DNA from 4 places in the Modestobacter lacusdianchii genome. Region 1 is predicted to be linked to each of the others. Evidence: riboswitches for the same ligand, from Rfam matches in the RefSeq annotation. Region 1 holds a riboswitch; each other region holds the start of a gene.
What was found. A riboswitch is a leader RNA that binds a small molecule or an ion and turns the genes downstream of it on or off. The one in region 1 is predicted to bind cyclic di-AMP.

Region 1 (4,208 bases):
ATGCCGAGCGGGCCGAGCACCTCGTCCCGGACGACGTCCTCCCACGACCGCGCCCGGTGCCGGGCGACCAGCTCACCGAGCAGACCGAAGCCCAGGTTGGAGTAGTGGAACCGCCGGGCCGCGCCGAGGACGACGTCGGCGCCGGTGAGCTGCAGGTCGGCCAGCGACCCACCGGGCACCCGCTCCCACCAGCCGCCGGGGCTCTCGGAGGTCGCGCCGGCCAGGTGGGCGAGCAGCTGGCCGATGGTGCGGTCGCCCAGCGGCGTGCCGGGGACGTGCCGCTCGAGCGGGTCGTCGAGGCCGAGTCGCCCCTCGTCGCGCAGCCGCATCACCACGACCGCGGTGACCGTCTTGCTGATCGAGCCGAGCCGGTACTGGACGTCGGTGTGCGGCTCGGCGACGTCGCCGCGGCCGGCCGACCAGGCCAGGCCGCCGTCCCGGACGACGCCGGCGACCAGGCTGGGTGCCCGGCTGTCGCGCTGCACCCGGGCGGTGCGGGCGAGCAGCGTGCGGGCGGTGGTGGGGAGCACCGGCTCGGCCACGGCGCGGCTCAGCGGACCGGCTCGGCGGTGTCCACCGGCAGCCGGCCGGTGCGGTGCGCCCAGCGCTCGAACCAGATGGTGACCAGGGGCGGCACGGAGGCGGCCAGGGCCAGCAGACCGGTGAGCGGCGTCCAGCGGAGCACCCGCCAGGCCAGCAGGGTCACCAGCACGTAGCCGACGAACACCGCGCCGTGCACCGGACCGGCGATCTGCACGCCGAGCTCGGTGGTCTCCGGGACGTACTTGACGAACATGCCGGCCAGCAGGAGCACCCAGGACACCGCCTCGGCGATGGCGACGGCCCGGAAGGCACGGGCGACGGTGCGCGGATCGGTCAGGGCGGGGGGCACGGTGCTCCTCGGGGTGTCGGGCCGGTGGGCTGCTGCTCATCGTGCCCGGCGGGACGACGCGCCGGCGCAGCCGCCCGCGTGATCGTCACCACCGGCCCGACCGGGACGCACCGGGCCCCGGTCGCCTGACGGCGGCCGGGGCCCGGTGGGTGTCGCGGGTGGTGCGGGTGTCAGCCGACCCGGCGCATCGCGGTGATGCTGCCCATCACGTCGATGCTGGCGACCTTGACCACGTCACCCGACGTCGGCGCGTGGACCATCTGGCCGTTGCCGATGTAGATGCCGACGTGGCTGACCGGCGAGTAGAAGGCGATGATGTCGCCCGGCTGCAGCTCGGACCGGGAGACGGCCCGGCCGACGGTGGCCTGCTGGCTGCTGCTGCGCGGGAGGTTGACCCCGGCGGCGGCGTAGGCGTACTTGACCAGGCCGGAGCAGTCGTAGGAGCCCGGGCCGGTGGCGCCCCACACGTAGGGCTTGCCGCGCTGCGCCATCGCGACGCTGACCGCGGTGGCCGCGGCGCCGCTGCCGGCCACGACCGGCGTGGAGGCCGCCGGGGCGGGGGCCGACGAGGACGACGACGACGCGGAGGCCGACGCGGAGGAGGACGGGCGGTCGGCCCGCGAGGCCGACTGCGAGGCGTTGCGCTCGGCCGCAGCCGCGGCGACCGCGGCGGCGTGCTGCTCGGCCAGGATGCGGGCCCGCTCGCGCTCCTCGGCGGAGAGGCGGTCGTACTCGGCCTGGTACTCGGCGATCTGGGCGTTCAGGTCGGCCTGCCGCGCGGCGACCTCGTCGACGAGCGCCTTGGCGTCGGCGGCGGCCTTCTCGGCGGCGGCCTTGGCCTCGTCGGCGACGACGGTGGCCTGCTGCGCGTCGCCCAGGATCTCGTTGTTGTGCCCGGCGATGCTGTCGAGCGTGCCCATCCGCTCGAGCATCTGCTCGGCGGACTCGCTGGTCAGCATGGCCTGCAGCGAGGTGAGCTGCTCGCCGGTGAAGGCGCTGCGGGCGACCTGGCGCACGTGGTCGCGGGCCTCGGCGACGGCGGCCTCGGCGGCCTCCAGTTCGGCGGCGGCCTTCGCGGCGGCGTCCTGCTGAGCGGTCAGCTCGTCACTGGCGGCGTGCAGCTCCTCGGTGACGACCTCGAGGTCGTGACCCCGCTCGGCGATGAGGGCGGCGGCCTCCTGGGAGGTCTCCGGGGTTTCGGGAGCGGCGAGCGCGGGAAGCGGGGAGAGGGCGACGCCGCTGGCGGCGACGACGGTGAACAGCACCCGGCGGCCGGAGCGGCCACGCCGAGCAGAGGTGTGCGTACTCGCCATGTTCGGCGGGTGTGTCCTTTCTTCCACCTGCCGCCTACCGAGTTAGCTGACGGGTTCGGGCGGGAAGACGCCCGGCACCTCGGACCCGGTTCGGGTCACGAGGAGCTTCACCCCAGTGCTGCGGTGGGTCCCCGGTCCACGAGCCCGCGAGTGTTGCGGCGAGCCGTGTGGTTCGGCGGCGGCCCTGTCGGTCGTCACCCGGGTGGGCGACTGCGTTGCCCGTCAGGACCGCTGGTGACCGTACGTGCGTTATGGGCTCGTGACAAACGGCTGAACGCAATTTGTGGAGAAACTCCCGGCGTGTGCTGCAACACGCTCACCGAGCGTGACAGACGCGCCGACCCGCTGGCCGTACCGGACCACGACTCCCTGCCCGGTGGCCGGGTCGACGGTCCGACACGCGTCCTGACCTGGTCGCTCGGAGTGCTGGTCAGGAGGGGGTCGAGACGTCCAGCGCGGCGGCGTCGACCGGTCGTTGGCGTCCACCCGGTGACGCTCCGCAACCGCCGCGCTGACCGTCCACCGGTGCACCGCGCGGTGCGCCGACGGGATGGACACACCCCCACGAAACTGCCGAGGCCGACGCGACTCGACGCCGGCGGGCCAGGATGACCCCGTGCCGACCCTCGCCACCACCACCTGGGACGACCCCGCCGTCGCGTCGCTGACCGCCGCCCAGCAGGTCGAGCTGCGCGCCCGCTACGACGGGGCGGGCGAGCCGGGGGTGCCGCCGTCCGCCGCCGACGTGGCCGTCGTCCTGCTCGCCCGCGACGACGACGGGACGCCGATCGGCTGCGGCGCGCTGCGGCCCCTCGAGGCGGGCACCGCCGAGCTGAAGCGGATGTACGTCGTCCCCGCGGCCCGCGGCCGTGGGGTCTCCCGGCTGCTGCTCACCGCGCTGGAGGCCGAGGCGGTGGCCCGCGGCTGGACCACCGTGCTGCTGGAGACCGGGCCGCGGCAGCCGGAGGCCGTCGGGCTCTACACCGCAGCCGGCTACCGGCCGGTGCCGGCGTTCGGCCACCACGTGGACGACCCGTTCTCGCTCTGCTTCGCCCGGGAGCTGGCGTGACCACCGCGACGCGGTACGACGCCGTCGTCGTGGGGGGGCCACAACGGCCTGACCGCCGCGGCCTACCTCGCCCGGGCCGGCTGGTCGGTGCTGGTGCTCGAGCGGCGGGCCGGCCTCGGTGGTGCCGCGGTCAGCGAGCAGGTCTTCCCGGGGGTCGACGTCCGGCTCTCCGCGTACTCCTACCTGGTCAGCCTGCTGCCCGACCGCATCGTCGCCGACCTCCGGCTGCCGATCCGGCTGCTCGACCGCCCGGTCGCGTCCTTCACCCCGCTGCTGCGCGGCGGCCGCCCGGGCGGGCTGCTGGTGGAGCGGGACGAGGGGCCGGAGACGGCGGCCTCCTTCCGGGCGCTGACCGGCTCGGACGCCGAGCTCGCCGGCTGGCAGCGCTTCTACGGCCGGCTCACCACCCTGGCCGAGGACCTCGCCCCGACGTTGACCGAGCCGCTGCCCACGGAGGCGGAGCTCACCGCCCGGCTGCGCGACCCGGCGCTCTGGCACGACCTGCGGCAGCGGCCGCTGGCCGACGTGGTCGCCGACCACCTCACCGACGACGACGTACGGGGCATCGCGCTCACCGACGGGCTGATCGGCACCTTCGCCGACGTGCACGCCGCCGACGGCCTGGCCGGCCGCTGCTTCCTGTACCACCTGGTCGGCAACGGCACCGGCCGCTGGCGGGTGCCCGTCGGCGGGATGGGCGCGGTCAGCGGCGCCCTCGCCGACGCCGCCCGTTCCGCCGGCGCCTCGCTGGTCACCCGGGCCACCGTCACCGCCCTCGACACCCGGCCCGACGGCGTCACCGTGCACTGGACCGACGACGACGGGACGGCGCACGCCGTCGACGCCGGCCACGTGGTGGGCGGCGCCGCCCCCACGGTGCTGGACGAGCTGCTCGGGTCACCGGCGCAGGTCCGCCCATCGGGGTCGCAGCTGA
Region 2 (4,208 bases), on a different contig from region 1:
CCTCAGGAGCCGAAGCAGGCGGACGTGCGATGGCCCTTGTGAGACTCAGTACTCGGGGAACCGCTGATCAGGTGACCGCGCACAGCACGATGTTGACACCCAGCCACGTGGTCGCTGCGGGCAGCAGGAGAGCTCCGGACGCCATCGCCAGAGCCCCCGGCCAGCGAAGAAGACGGCGCATGCGCCGGTCACCGGACCCTCCGAGCCGACTGATCCGCAGTTCGGTGAGCCGGGAAGCCATGGCCAACCCGAAGGGAAGAACCGGCTGCCCGGTCATCTTGCGCAGTGCGACCTGCACGGCCTCGGGCCCGCACCGCTGAGCCGCCTGCGCATCGGCGGCCAGTTCCACCAGGTCCCGAGTCGCGGCTGGCGCCGCGCGCAGCAGAGGACACCACGGAAGCGCAGCAGCCAACGTCTCAGCAACCGTGACGAGAGCATGGTGGTGTCCGCGCAGGTGAGCCCGCTCGTGCTCCAGTGTCGCCGTCACCGCCTCGGGAGGCAGCTGTGCCCGTAAGCCATCGGAGGCGATGATCACTCCAGGTCGGCCGCCGATGGACATGGCCATCGCGCGCTGGTCAGGAACCCACAGTGGCTCGCCTGATGAGGAGCTGAGGGCCAGGAGACGTAGCCGCTCGACGTGCGGGGCGTGCCGCCTCACCGACCTCGCACGACTCACGACGGCCTTGCCGAGCCGCACGACGATGGTCGCGGCCATGATCAGGCTGACTCCGGCGACAGTCTGCTGCCAGGCGGGCACGGTGCCCGTGGTGACCGCTGTCCAGCACCCCCCCACGAGCTGGAACAGCCCACTGGCCTCGTGTTGGTCCATCGGCAGGGCGAGCAGGCCGATCATGGCCAGGCCTGAGGCCACGAGCCCCACCGTCAGGAGTGACCAGCCCACCAACAGGATGGTCGGATCGACCCGCCGATCGGCGAGCCACAGCAATGGGCGGTGCCCGTGCGCGCCCAGAGCCGTACCCGCCAGCAGGACGGCGATCATGCCGATCACGAGGACGCGGCTCGCCGTGCGAGCGCCTCACGCAGCACAGAAGACTCTTCGTCGGTGGCTGTCTCGGCGAAGTGCAGCAGCACCGACCGCGGGTCCTCCGATGCGTCCAGGATCTCCCTGAGCGAGGCGGCCGCCGCCCCTTGGCGGGTCACGGTCGGGCGGTAGCTGAACGCACGGCCCACCGGCTCCCGGTCGAGAAGTCCCTTGCGCAAGAGGTTCCCCAGCACGGTCATCACGGTCGTGTAGGCCAGATTCCGTTGCGGGGGCATCCGCTCGAGGACCTCGCGCACGGTCAGCGGCGAGTCGCTGGACCACAAGACGTCCATCACGGCGGCTTCGAGCTTGCCCAGCCGGGGCATGGCCGCTCCTCTGCTTGCTGCGTCGACACGGGCGTGTGCCCCACGCCGGGCCGGCGGCCTGGCTCAGTTCGTACAACCGGACCAATCGTATGGGCCGCACCAGACGGACATACCGGCATCTGACGCTTTCGGGTGCCCGATCGAACCTCAGTGGTCACTCCAGTACCAACTACTCAACACGCATAGGAGGACGTGGTGGCGGAGTTGCCCCGGCCCTACTTTGAGCGGCGCCGGGAAGAGTTGTCGTCGCCCATGGGGCGGCCTTGACCCGGCGCCGCCGAACCTCGGGCAACAGCCGAGGACCGGGGACCCACCGCAGTCCTGGGGTCAATCGCGTCCGCCCACGTGGGCGGACGCGACGGGCGACTTCCCGCCCGAACCCGTCAGCTAACTCGGTAGGCGGCCATGGAAGACAGGAGCCGCCACCCGTGGCGACACTTCGTGCCGGAAGCACCCGTCGAGCAGTGACCGCCCGCCCTGGACGGCGACCCCTCACCCGTCTCACGGTGTTGGCGCTGCTGGGTGCGGCCAGCATGGGCCTGACTCCGGGCAGCGCCATCGCCGCGCCGGATGAGGCGACCACCGGCCAGCAGGCCGCCCAGCTCGCGGCCGAGAGAGGTCATGAGCTGGAAGTCCTCACCGAGGACTTCAACGAGGCCCGGGAGATCCTCGCCCAGCAGCAGGCCGCCGCGGCTGGCGCCGCCGCCCAGCTGGCGGAGGCTGATGCCCAGCTTGCCGCCCTGGAAGACCAGATCGCCACTGTCGCGCAGACCGCGTTCACCGGTGACGCCCTGGGGTCCCTGCAGGCGTTCATGACCAGCGGGTCTGCGGACGAGTTCCTCGAACGGGTCGCCACCCTGGAGTCTGTCGCCGGATATCACAACGACGTCCTCGAGCGTGTGGCTGCGGCACGCGCAGCTGCGGAGAGCGCAGGCGCTGCGGCGGCGGAGGCCACGGCCGAGGCCGAGGCCCAGTTGCGATCGGTCGAGGCGCAGCAGGAGCAACTGCAGACCGAGATCGAGGGCTACAAGGCCCAGTACGCCACCCTCACTGCTGAGCAGCAGCAGGAGGCCGATGTCGCCCACGGAGGGCAGTCGCTGCAGGCGCCTCCGGCAGGTTCGGTGGATGCGGGCAGTGACGCCGCTCAGGTGGTGATCGACACGGCGCTTGCGCAGGTGGGCGACCCGTACGTGTGGGCCGCCGGCGGGCCGGACGCCTTCGACTGCTCAGGGCTGACCCAGTACGCCTTTGCCGCCGCCGGCATCTCCCTGCCGCACTCCAGCAAGATCCAGGCGTCCATGGGGCGTGCGGTCTCCCGTGCGGAGCTGCAGCCTGGCGATCTCGTCTACTACTACAGCCCGATCAGCCACATCGGCATCTACATCGGTGGCGGGCAGATGGTCCACGCCACGACGTTCGGCGAGCCGGTCAGCGTCGGCAGCGTGGACATGTCCGGCTACGCCGGAGCCCGCCGCATCCTCCCCTGACGAGCCGGCCCGCGGGGCCCGGATGTCCCGGGTCGCCCGTGGGTCGAGTCGGCGGCCACGCTCAGTACTACAGGGCGTAGTAGTGTCTGGGGAGGCGCGCGAGAAGGGGGGGACGATGCGTTCGGTTCGCATGCTGGCGATGCTCGTCCTCGCTGCCGTGTTCTCCATGCACGGGCTGCAGTGCGTGAGCGCAGACGTAGGCGGCACCCACACCGGCACCCACACCGACATGGCTCACATGAGAGCTGCGCCGGCTGGTGCGGGGGGAGAAGTGACGGTGGTCGCAGCCTCGGTCGTGACCACCGTTTCCGCTGACGCCCTGACAGGGGGGAAGGTCGCGCCAGGAGCCAAGGCTTCCAGCCACCCCGCACCGGTCCACAGCGGCGCTCATGCTCTGGCGGTGTGCCTGGGGATCCTGCTCGCCGGACTGGCCTTCCTGGCCGCCGTACTCCTGATCCGGAGAACTCCACCCGGTGGCCGAGGAGCGGGCCTGGTCCGGGCCAGATCGTGGTGGGACTCCATCCAGCTCCCCAGACCGCCGGACCTCGCTTCTCTCTGTCTCCTGCGGATCTAGGCCGAATCGCCGACCCGGCGCGCTCCCGCGTGCATCGGGTCAGTCGTTCACACCCAGATCTCATCCACAGGAGAAGCAATGACCCGCACCGCCCTTGGCCTTACCCGCCTCACCGGAGGGCTCATCGCCGGCGTGATCGTCCTCGCCGGTTGTTCCAACGGCTCGGATGACAACAGCGCTGCCAGCTCGAGCTCGGCGAGTGTGTCGGCTGAGTTCAACGAAGCCGACGTCGAGTTCGTCCAGGGCATGATCCCGCACCACGAGGGTGCCCTGGAGATGGCGCAGCTGGCCGACGGACGCGCTCAGGACCCCCGGGTCCTGCAGCTCGCCAGCAGGATCGAAGCCGCTCAAGACCCCGAGATCCAGACCATGACCGGCTGGCTGGAAGACTGGGGACAGTCTGAGTCCGATGACATGGACGGCATGGACCACGGCTCAGGAGACATGGGCGGCATGGACATGAACATGGACATGTCGGGGCTGGAGACCGCCTCCGGCGCCGACTTCGACCGGATGTTCCTGGAGATGATGACCGAGCACCACCAGGGAGCGGTTGACATGGCCAAGACCGAGATGGTTGATGGTCAGAACATCGACGCAATCGCCCTGGCTCAGGAGATCGCCAGCTCTCAGGCCGCCGAGATCGAGGAGATGCAGGCGCTGCTCGCTGAGCTTGGGAGCTGACGGATCGATCCGGTGGCGGCTCGGTACACAGCTGGGCCGCCACCGGTCCGCCTCATCGGCCGCAGCGCCCGCCGGTCCACGGTGCGGAGGCTGCG
Region 3 (4,208 bases), on a different contig from region 1:
AACCCGACACGAGCTCCCACGTGACGCAGGACAGCACCCACAGGGGCATGAGCCCGGCCAACAGGATCCCGACCAAGGCGCCGGATGGGAACTCAGCCGACCCGTAGGCGTTGGCGACGCTCTCCGCGCACGCATGGAAGACCCGCCCCAGTCCACCCGCCAGGGTGGTGATGGGGATCAGCAGGGTCACTCCAGCGAGCACGAACGTGGCGACAGCCGTGAAGGTCAGTGCCTGCCAGGCGAGGATCGCCAGCCGAGGGGCCTGAGCAGTCCATCCTGCATCCACCAGTCGTGGGCCGAGGACTAGGACGGCGACACCGATCGCGGCGAGTGCCAGGCTGGCGCTCACGCTCGGTCTCCTGGCGGGGTCTGCGACTCGGAACGAGCGGCTTCCACGGCGGTGCGCAACTGCGCGACCGCGTCCGGCTGCAGCTCGGCGACGAAGTGCATGAGCACCTCCTGCTGGTCCCCCGATTCGGCGAGGACGTCCTGCAGCAAGGCCGCGGCATGTTCGGCGCGACTACGAACCGGTCGGTACAACCACGCCCGTCCCGACATCTCCCGGGTGAGCTGGCCCTTCTTGTGGAGGTTGTCCATCACCGTCATGACGGTCGTGTAAGCGAGGTTCCGGGAGGAGTTGAGGGCCCCCAGGACGTCGCGCACCGTCGCCGGTTCACCGCGACGCCACAGCTCCGCCATGATCGCCGCTTCCAACTCACCGAACGGGCGCACGCCCCCACCTCTCTTTGCCGTCTCGACGACGCACCGCTGCCGGCCGGACGGTCAGGCGCTCGCCTTCTCGCCCCACCCGGTCCTGTTCCACGGTCAGCCTAGGCAGTCGAGGCTCCTGCGCCCCGAGGATCCGCGCAGGATCCCACCAACGTGCGAGCGCCGGCACTGCTGACCTGGTCAGCCGGAGCACGCTCCGCCCAGGGAGATGCCGCGTGCAGCGAGCCAGGGAGCCGGGTCGTTGCGGTTGGCGTACAGCCCGCCTGTGTGTGCCTCCACGTGCACGTGCGGCCCGGTGGACTGACCACGGTTGCCGACCTCGGCGATCTGCTCGCCGGCGGAGACAGTCTGCCCGGCCGAGACGAACGCCTGGTTGATGTGACCGTAGAGGGTGATCGTCCCGTCCGAGTGCTGGATGTACACCGCCAGGCCGAACCCGTTGGCCGGGCCGGCGTGCAACACGACACCCGAGTCAGGGGCGTAGATAGGCGTGCCGATGGGTGCGGCGATGTCCACGCCGTTGTGGCTCGTGCCCCATCGACTCCCGAAGCAAGAGGTGACCCGTCCCTCGGCCAGCGACCCGGTGCCGGCCGTCGCGGCCGCGCTCGCGACCTCCTGGCGGTCGTCGACGGTGGCTTCAGGGTCATCGTCTCCCTGGAGCGTCAGGAGCTGGACCTGCGCCGTCCGCAGCTGCTCCTCCAGTTCCGCCTTCTGACCTGCCGCGGCGTCATAGCTCACCTGCGCTTGACCGAGCTGGGCCTGAGCAGCGGCTTCGGCCTGCTCGGCCGCCTGGGCAGCGGTGTCGCGGGCGGCGACCGCGTCACGGGCGGCCTGGTCGGCGCGCGCGACCTGGCTCTCGGCATCCTGCAGCGCTCGTAGCCGCTCTGCCCGGTCGTCGCCGATCAGTTCCAGCATGGCTGCACGCTGGAGGAGGTCCTCTGGCCCTCGGGCCTCCAGGAGCGTCACTGCATCACTGAGGGAGTCGGCCCCCATGTAGGTCTCACGCCCGAGGTCGGCCACGTCGTCCTTCGCTGTGGTCGTGGCGACCTGAGCGGCGGCCAGCTCTGCGGCGGTGGTCGCTGCCGCAGCCTGGGCGGTCGTCAGCTCCTGCGCTGCCAGGCGTGACGCCTCACCGGCGGCTTCAGCGAGGACCGTCAGTCGCTGCAGTTCTGTCTCAGCGGCTGCGAGGAGCTGCTCGACTCGGTCGATCTCGGCGCTGGCCGTGTCGAACGTCGACTGAGCAGAGTTCTGTTGGGCGTTGGGGTCGCCGGGTGCTGCGAGCGCAGTCGGCGAGGTGAGCGCCAACTGCGCGGTGACAGCCGCGGCGACGCTCAGCGGCGCCAAGCGTGACAGGGGTCGGGGCTTGGACGGGCGTGGGTTCCGGTGACGCAGGGTCGCCAAGGCGACGGTTCTCCGTTCTTCCTGACTGCCTACCGGGTTAGCTGACGGGTTCGGACGGGAAGCTGCCCTACCTGCGCACGCAGGATTCACCCCAAGAGACGTGGGTCCCCGGTCCACCTCGGCGAGGCCGTGGTGGTTCGGCGTGTCCACCCGAGGTCCTCGGTGCGAGGAGCAGGGCCCGGGTGGACCGGATCGAGACGCTACTACGAAGGAGCTTAGTTGTCACGGTCTCGTAACGAAGCGCCTCACGAGACACCACCGTAGGAGTGGAGACCGGTGGACACGAGGTTCACGAAGAGCAGGTTGAACACCAGGGTGGCCAGCGCCACCAGGTTGGTCCAGGCGGCCGGCCTGCCGCGCCACCCCGAGGTGTTGCGGGCGTGCAGATAGGCGGCGTACAGCGCCCAGGAGATGAAGGCCCACGTCTCCTTGGGATCCCAGCCCCAGAAGCGGCCCCAGGCGCTCTCCGCCCAGATGGCGCCGGCGATCACGGCGAAGGTCCAGACCGGGAAGCCGAAGATCGCTGTCCGATGCGCCACCCGGTCGAGCGTTTCCGCGCTGGGCAGCCTGCCACCCCGGCCTTGCTCGCCACCGCCGGCCGCTGACGCCGACCGTTCGGACCGGGCGGCGACCAGGTAGAGCGCGCTGGCCACACCGCTGACGATGAAGACGCCGAACGAGAGGATGGCGGCTGACACGTGCACCACGAGCCAGTCTGACCTGAGCGCGGCGACCAGCGGTCCGGACTCCGCGTACAGGTGCAAGCCGGTGAGGACCAGTCCGATGACCGTCGGCCCCAGGACGAACACGCCGATCCGCCGCAGGCCCGGCACCCGGATGACCAGGAACAGGTAGGCGAGCACCCCGACCAGAACTGCCGCCGTGGCGAACTCGTACATGTTGCCCCACGGCACACGCCCCGCAGCCGCACTGCGCGTGACGAGCACGCCGGCCTGTGCGAGCGCTCCGACCGCGGTCAGGACGACACCCAGCTGGCCCCACCGCGCAGCCTGGGGTCGCCCGGCTGCGCCACTGGCCGCCGGGAGAGCAGTGGCGCTCGACGCACCGGTGTTCACCGTGGCCAACTGAGGTCGACTTCGCGTCGACGGCCGGCCGAACGCGAGTTCGGCGCAGAAGCCGATGGCGGCGAGGGCATAGATGGCGATCGCCACCCCGAAGAGCGTGTCGGAGAGGTCGGCCAGGGCGTCAGAGGTCACGAGGACCCTCCTCATCGATGGAGTGCTCAGGTGTGGTGCGCGCCCGCCGAGGCCGACGGTCGGTGGCGAGGGCGGCCAGGACGGCAGCACCGGACAGCCCCGCGAGCGCAGCTTCGGGAACGACACCCATTCGGGTCGCCGTGGTCGTCTGGGTCCGCTGCGCCAGTGAGCCGACGAAGACATAGGGCGTGAAGAGCTCGGATCGGTCGACGACCGTCCCGTCGGGTGCAACGACTGCGGAGATGCCACTGGTCGCTGCGACCAGGACGGTGCGCCCGTGCTCGATGGCGCGCAGGCGGCTCATGGCCAGCTGCTGTTCGCTCTCCGCGGTGTACCCGAACGTGGCGTTGTTGGTCTGCACGACCAAGAGGGAGGCGCCGCCGTCCACGACGTCGGAGACGAGCCCGTCGTAGGCGACCTCGAAGCAGATGACGTCCCCGAGGCGCACTCCGCCCACGTCCAGGACCCCCGGCTCGGTACCGGGCAGGAAGTCGCGTCGCAGCAGATCGACCTGCTCGCTGAACAACCGGAAGAACGACCGGGCGGGCATGTACTCACCGAAGGGCACCGGATGTCGTTTGGCGTAACGCTCGCCAGGCCCGGTGACCGGGTCCCAGACGATGCCCGCATTGGTCAGGTACCGACCAGGCCCGTCCAGGACGGCACCGATCAGGATGGGCGCGTCGATCGCGCGGACCGCCCGGTCGATGGCCGCCGCTGCATCCGGGTTCTGGTACGGGTCGATGTCCGAGGAGTTCTCGGGCCAGATCACGACGTCGGGTCGCGGGGTGCCGCCACCGTCGACCCGCTCCGCCAGTTCGAGGGTCTGCTGGACGTGGTTGTCGAGGACCGCTCTGCGCT
Region 4 (4,208 bases), on a different contig from region 1:
TTCCGGCAACGCCTCAACCGGGTCGACGAGGTGCTGAGCCGTCACGGCGTGCTGGCGGTGCTGACGGCTCGCATGCTGCCTGCGCCACCCTTCGCGGTGGTCAGTTATGCCGCCGGCGTCAGCGGGATCGCGCTGGTCCACTTCGCGGTCGGGACGGCTGTTGGCGTCATTCCTGGGTCCGTGCTGTACGTCAGCCTCGGAGCCGCGGCAGGCAGTGCCGACGGCTGGTGGGCTGGACTGCAGGACCGGCCGTGGCTGGCCAGCCTGGCGGGACTCGTCGCCGTGGCCCTCCTCGCGCTCTGGTGGCTGCGCCGTGGGCGGCACAGCCACCAGAGCCATGAGGAACCGGAGACCTGAGGTCGCGCAACGACGGTTCAGCGGCCGCGGCCGCCGAGATCTGGCCTCGACGAGGCGGAAGAGTGGCCGAACCCGGCTGTCAGCCGCAGCTGCCGCCCAGAGGGAGGCCGCGCTGGCTCAGCCACGGGATCGGGTTGGTGCGGTTCTGGTAGAGCCCACCTTGGTGCACTTCGAAGTGGAGGTGCGGACCCGTGGACTGTCCCGTGTTGCCCACCTCGGCGATCTGATCGCCCGCCGACACCTGCTGTCCGGCGGCCACCGAGTAGCTGTTGATGTGGCCGTACACGGTGATGGAGCCGTCAGCGTGCTGCAGGTAGACAGCCAGGCCGAAGCCGGACGCGGGCCCCGCCTGCAGGACCACACCACCCTCCGGCGCGTAGATCGGGGTGCCGATCGGAGCAGCGATGTCCACGCCGTAGTGCATGGTTCCCCAACGGGAGCCGTAGCACGAGGTCACCCGGCCGGTCGTCGGTATGCCGGTGCTCGTGCCGGCGGAGGTCCGCTCGCTTCCGCGGGAGGCCGCTTGTTCGCCCCGTTCGGCCGCTGCGACTGCGGGTTCGCCGGCGTCTGCCTGCTCGGCAGCTGCTGAGGTGGCCGTTTCGCGGGCGAGGGTGGCCACTCGCTCCCGGGCCTGCTGGAGTTGCTGCTCCAGCGCGGCCCTCTCGCCTACGGCGGCGTCGTAGGTCCGCTGGGCGGTGGCGAGTTCGTCCTTGGCGACCCGCTCGGCCTCCGCGGCGGCCTGAGCGGCCGCGTCGCGCGCATCCACGGCCGCCTTGGCGGCCTCGGTCGCTGCCTGCTGCTGGACCTCGACGACCTCGAACTCCTCGAGCTGCTCGGCCCGGGCATCCCCGAGGTACTCCAAGGTCGCGGCCCGGTCGAGCACTTCCTCGGGGCTTGCTGCACCGAAGAACGCCGAGGCAGCGCCATAGGCGTCAGCACCCATGTAGCTCTGCCGGCCCACAGCCGCGACGTCGGTGCGTGCCTGGTCGACCGCAGCCTGTGCGGCATGCAGCTCCGCAACCCGGGTATCGGCCAGCTGCCGGGCGACGGACAGTTCGGCCTGGGCGACCAGGCTCTGGTCGGCGACTGCCTCCGCTTCCACGGTGAGCCGCTGCAGGTTCTCCTCAGCTGCCGCCACGGACTCTTCGATGCCACGCAGCGCGGCATCGGCGGCGGCGAGCTCGGACTGGCTCGCTGTGGCAGCCGGTTCTGCGGGTGCGGCCTGGGCTGCGGGGCCCGCGAGGGCCAGCAGCAGTGCGGCGCTGGTGGCCAAGGCCGGTGCGAGCACCGCGGTGCGCCAGCGGGGGCGCTGCGGGTGAGCCGACTGCGGCTGTGCGAGGTGCCAGATGATGTCGTGCGATGTCGCCAACGCGACGGGCTCCGTTCTCCCTCACCGTCTACCGAGTTAGCTGACGGGTTCGGGCCGGAGACAGCCCTACTCGCGGCGGCACTGTGGCCAGGCGAGATTCACCCCAGGGGATCGATGGGTCCCCGGTCCGCCACCGCGAGCGGTGGTGGTTCGACGGGGTCCGGGCGAGGACCTCAGGACGAGGTCGTGGCTCACACGGACCGGATGGGACGGTACTACGACCTTGGATAGTTGTCACAGGTCGGTAACAGTGGCCAACTACTTCGGCCTGCCGCATCGCTGCTAGCTGCCATCTCTGTTCCAGGCCTGGGCTCAGGAGATGTCGAGCACCGGCAGCAGTTGGACTCTGGCATCGACCACAGCGGTGGCCTCGGCCAGCGCCTGGCGGGCTTCGTTGAGGCTGGTCGTCCTCGGGACCGACGGTTGCGGGGAACTCCGGCTCGTGACGGCGCGGGCAATCAGTGCTGACGTGGCCGGTGAGCACGTGCGGGCCGGTAGTCCTGCCGGTAGCTTGCGAACGGGAGAACCGACGCGCCAGCGGCGGGACGTGCGCGCCCCCGCGCGAGTCCCGACACCCGGCCGGTACGGTTGTTGCAGGCCGAATGCCGGGGTGTCGACGTCGCTGGTGCGGGCATGGATCGCGTCGACGATCTGCTGCTCGATCGCCGCCAGGACGTCGCCATCACTGGCCAGGACGTGCAGCCACCGGGTGCCGCTGGTCGCTGCTTCATCGACGCGGGTGGGCACTCATCTTGAGGCGCGGTCGAGAGCCTCAGGATGCCTTGTTGAGGTACTGCCGCCGGGCGCGGTTGATGGTCTCCGCCGTGCTCATGGGCAGGTCCATCTCATCCTCTCCCTCATGCACCTGCACGATGCGCGCTACGTACGTCTCGGCTTCGGCGCGGTTTCCCTGGTGGTAGCCGACTTCCATCGCGTCGAGCAGTACCTGTTCGTCGTCCGGTGCGACGAGCAGCGCGGTCGCCGAGCCAGTGCGCGCCGCAGCCAGGTCGCCGATGGCAAGCGCGACGGTGACGACCTGGTGGGCGACGTCGCAGATCGCGGCGCTGAGAGTGAAGTCGAGACCGTCCAACCACTCATAGCCTGTGGGACGTTGGGCGAACGGCGGCCCGGACACCAACTCCAAGGCGGCGAGCAAGTCGGGCAGACCGTCGTCGCCGCGTACCTCCGCGCGGGCACGCAGCTGACGGAACAGGTCAGCGTCGACGAGCACGTTGGTCAGTGTGTACCGGCCACGGTGACCAGAGCTGAGGTGCTTGTGCCCGGTGGCGGGGTCGACGCCGAGCCACCCACGCGCGCCGGCGGTGACCCGGTGCACGTACGCGCGGGCGCTGACCGGGTCTGTCTTGCCGCCGCGGGCCGGTTGCAAGGCAGTGGCGGCCTCGTCGGCGGTGGCGCCGTGCGGGCGGGTGGCGAGGTAGGCGACCGTCTCCTCGTAGCGGCGGCGCAGCCCGGACTTGGCCACAGCCGTCTCGTTGCCGTGGGCTCGCAGGGTGACCGGTCCGAGCAACGTCAGCCGCGGCCGGGTGCAGTCGGGTGACCACCAGTCAGCCAGATCGTGATCGAGCTGGGTGAGGTCGTTCTGGATGCGCCGGCGAAGTGCGGCAGGGACAGTCCGCGCCGTCGCCTGCGCAACGTCGCTGGTCGCCAACGGACCGGAGTGACTGGCAGTTGCCTCGAAGGGTGCTGCGGCAGCGGGCTGTTGGTGTGGCGCCGGCAACCGATCGAGGGCCGGTGGCGGGCTGGTTGCCGGAGGGGTCACGCTGTCGCGCAGTGCGCCGGCGGCGTCGGTGTGCACCTGCCATGGGCGGTCGCCGTCGGCGGCAGGGATGGGTTCGTCGCCGGAGTCGCGTTCGAAGGCCAGCAGCGCGGCGATGTCGCGCGCTTGCTGAACTGTCAGCTGCGGCGCCGGCAGGCGAAGATCCAGAGCGGGCACGAGAAGCAGTCCGTCCTCGGTGAGCGTGAGCAGCCACTCGCTTCTCCGCTGCACCGGCTCGGCGCCGAGCACCAGGGCCAGTGCTGTGCGCTGCTGTCGCGACTGCAGGGCAGCGGCGGCTTCGGCCAGTTCGCCGTCATCGCCGATGTCGTGCGGAGCGAGAACGACCTGGGGCATCCAGCCGTCGCCGGTTCCGGCCCGGAGCCGACCGTCCAGCACGTCCACGGTGCCGCTCTCACCGGATTCGTCCAGGCCGATGTGAGAACCGGACTCGACGGGGTGGACCCGGTGCGGCGCCAGGTCGACCAGTTCCCGACCGAAGCCGACAGTGGTGACGGTGAGCAGGTCTGACCAGCTGTTGACGGCCAGTTCGGCTGCCAGGTGCCGGGCGAAGTCATCCCGGCGGTCGACCGTCCCTGCCACGTGGACAGCGCCCATCCGCTCCAGGTCCAGCAGCCAGCGACCTCGGCTGTCGGAGCCGATGGTGACCAGCGCTGGATACGGCGCCAGGCGTGCGCGAGCCAGATC

Region 2: linked by a shared signal. The riboswitch ahead of ACJTNH_RS11215 (C40 family peptidase) and the one ahead of ACJTNH_RS09655 (C40 family peptidase) in region 1 are both predicted to bind cyclic di-AMP.
Region 3: linked by a shared signal. The riboswitch ahead of ACJTNH_RS11980 (M23 family metallopeptidase) and the one ahead of ACJTNH_RS09655 (C40 family peptidase) in region 1 are both predicted to bind cyclic di-AMP.
Region 4: linked by a shared signal. The riboswitch ahead of ACJTNH_RS11240 (peptidoglycan DD-metalloendopeptidase family protein) and the one ahead of ACJTNH_RS09655 (C40 family peptidase) in region 1 are both predicted to bind cyclic di-AMP.

Annotation. Positions count from the first base shown of each region.
Region 1 covers NZ_JBJJTJ010000010.1:105,310-109,517, reverse strand. Annotated here, with positions in the region: gene ACJTNH_RS09665 (serine hydrolase domain-containing protein) at 1-542, opposite strand, end outside; gene ACJTNH_RS09660 (DUF3817 domain-containing protein) at 551-892, opposite strand; gene ACJTNH_RS09655 (C40 family peptidase) at 1,063-2,205, opposite strand; cyclic di-AMP (ydaO/yuaA leader) riboswitch at 2,222-2,376, opposite strand; gene ACJTNH_RS09650 (GNAT family N-acetyltransferase) at 2,822-3,274, shown strand; gene ACJTNH_RS09645 (phytoene desaturase family protein) at 3,362-4,208, shown strand, end outside.
Region 2 covers NZ_JBJJTJ010000012.1:101,579-105,786, reverse strand. Annotated here, with positions in the region: gene ACJTNH_RS11225 (M56 family metallopeptidase) at 68-1,009, opposite strand; gene ACJTNH_RS11220 (BlaI/MecI/CopY family transcriptional regulator) at 1,006-1,368, opposite strand; cyclic di-AMP (ydaO/yuaA leader) riboswitch at 1,634-1,785, shown strand; gene ACJTNH_RS11215 (C40 family peptidase) at 1,875-2,855, shown strand; gene ACJTNH_RS11210 (DUF305 domain-containing protein) at 3,508-4,113, shown strand.
Region 3 covers NZ_JBJJTJ010000014.1:21,391-25,598, forward strand. Annotated here, with positions in the region: gene ACJTNH_RS11970 (M56 family metallopeptidase) at 1-349, opposite strand, end outside; gene ACJTNH_RS11975 (BlaI/MecI/CopY family transcriptional regulator) at 346-732, opposite strand; gene ACJTNH_RS11980 (M23 family metallopeptidase) at 910-2,073, opposite strand; cyclic di-AMP (ydaO/yuaA leader) riboswitch at 2,143-2,283, opposite strand; gene ccsB (c-type cytochrome biogenesis protein CcsB) at 2,376-3,347, opposite strand; gene lnt (apolipoprotein N-acyltransferase) at 3,337-4,208, opposite strand, start outside.
Region 4 covers NZ_JBJJTJ010000012.1:107,725-111,932, forward strand. Annotated here, with positions in the region: gene ACJTNH_RS11235 (TVP38/TMEM64 family protein) at 1-357, shown strand, start outside; gene ACJTNH_RS11240 (peptidoglycan DD-metalloendopeptidase family protein) at 437-1,726, opposite strand; cyclic di-AMP (ydaO/yuaA leader) riboswitch at 1,738-1,892, opposite strand; gene ACJTNH_RS11245 (hypothetical protein) at 2,039-2,473, opposite strand; gene ACJTNH_RS11250 (LysM peptidoglycan-binding domain-containing protein) at 2,499-4,208, opposite strand, start outside.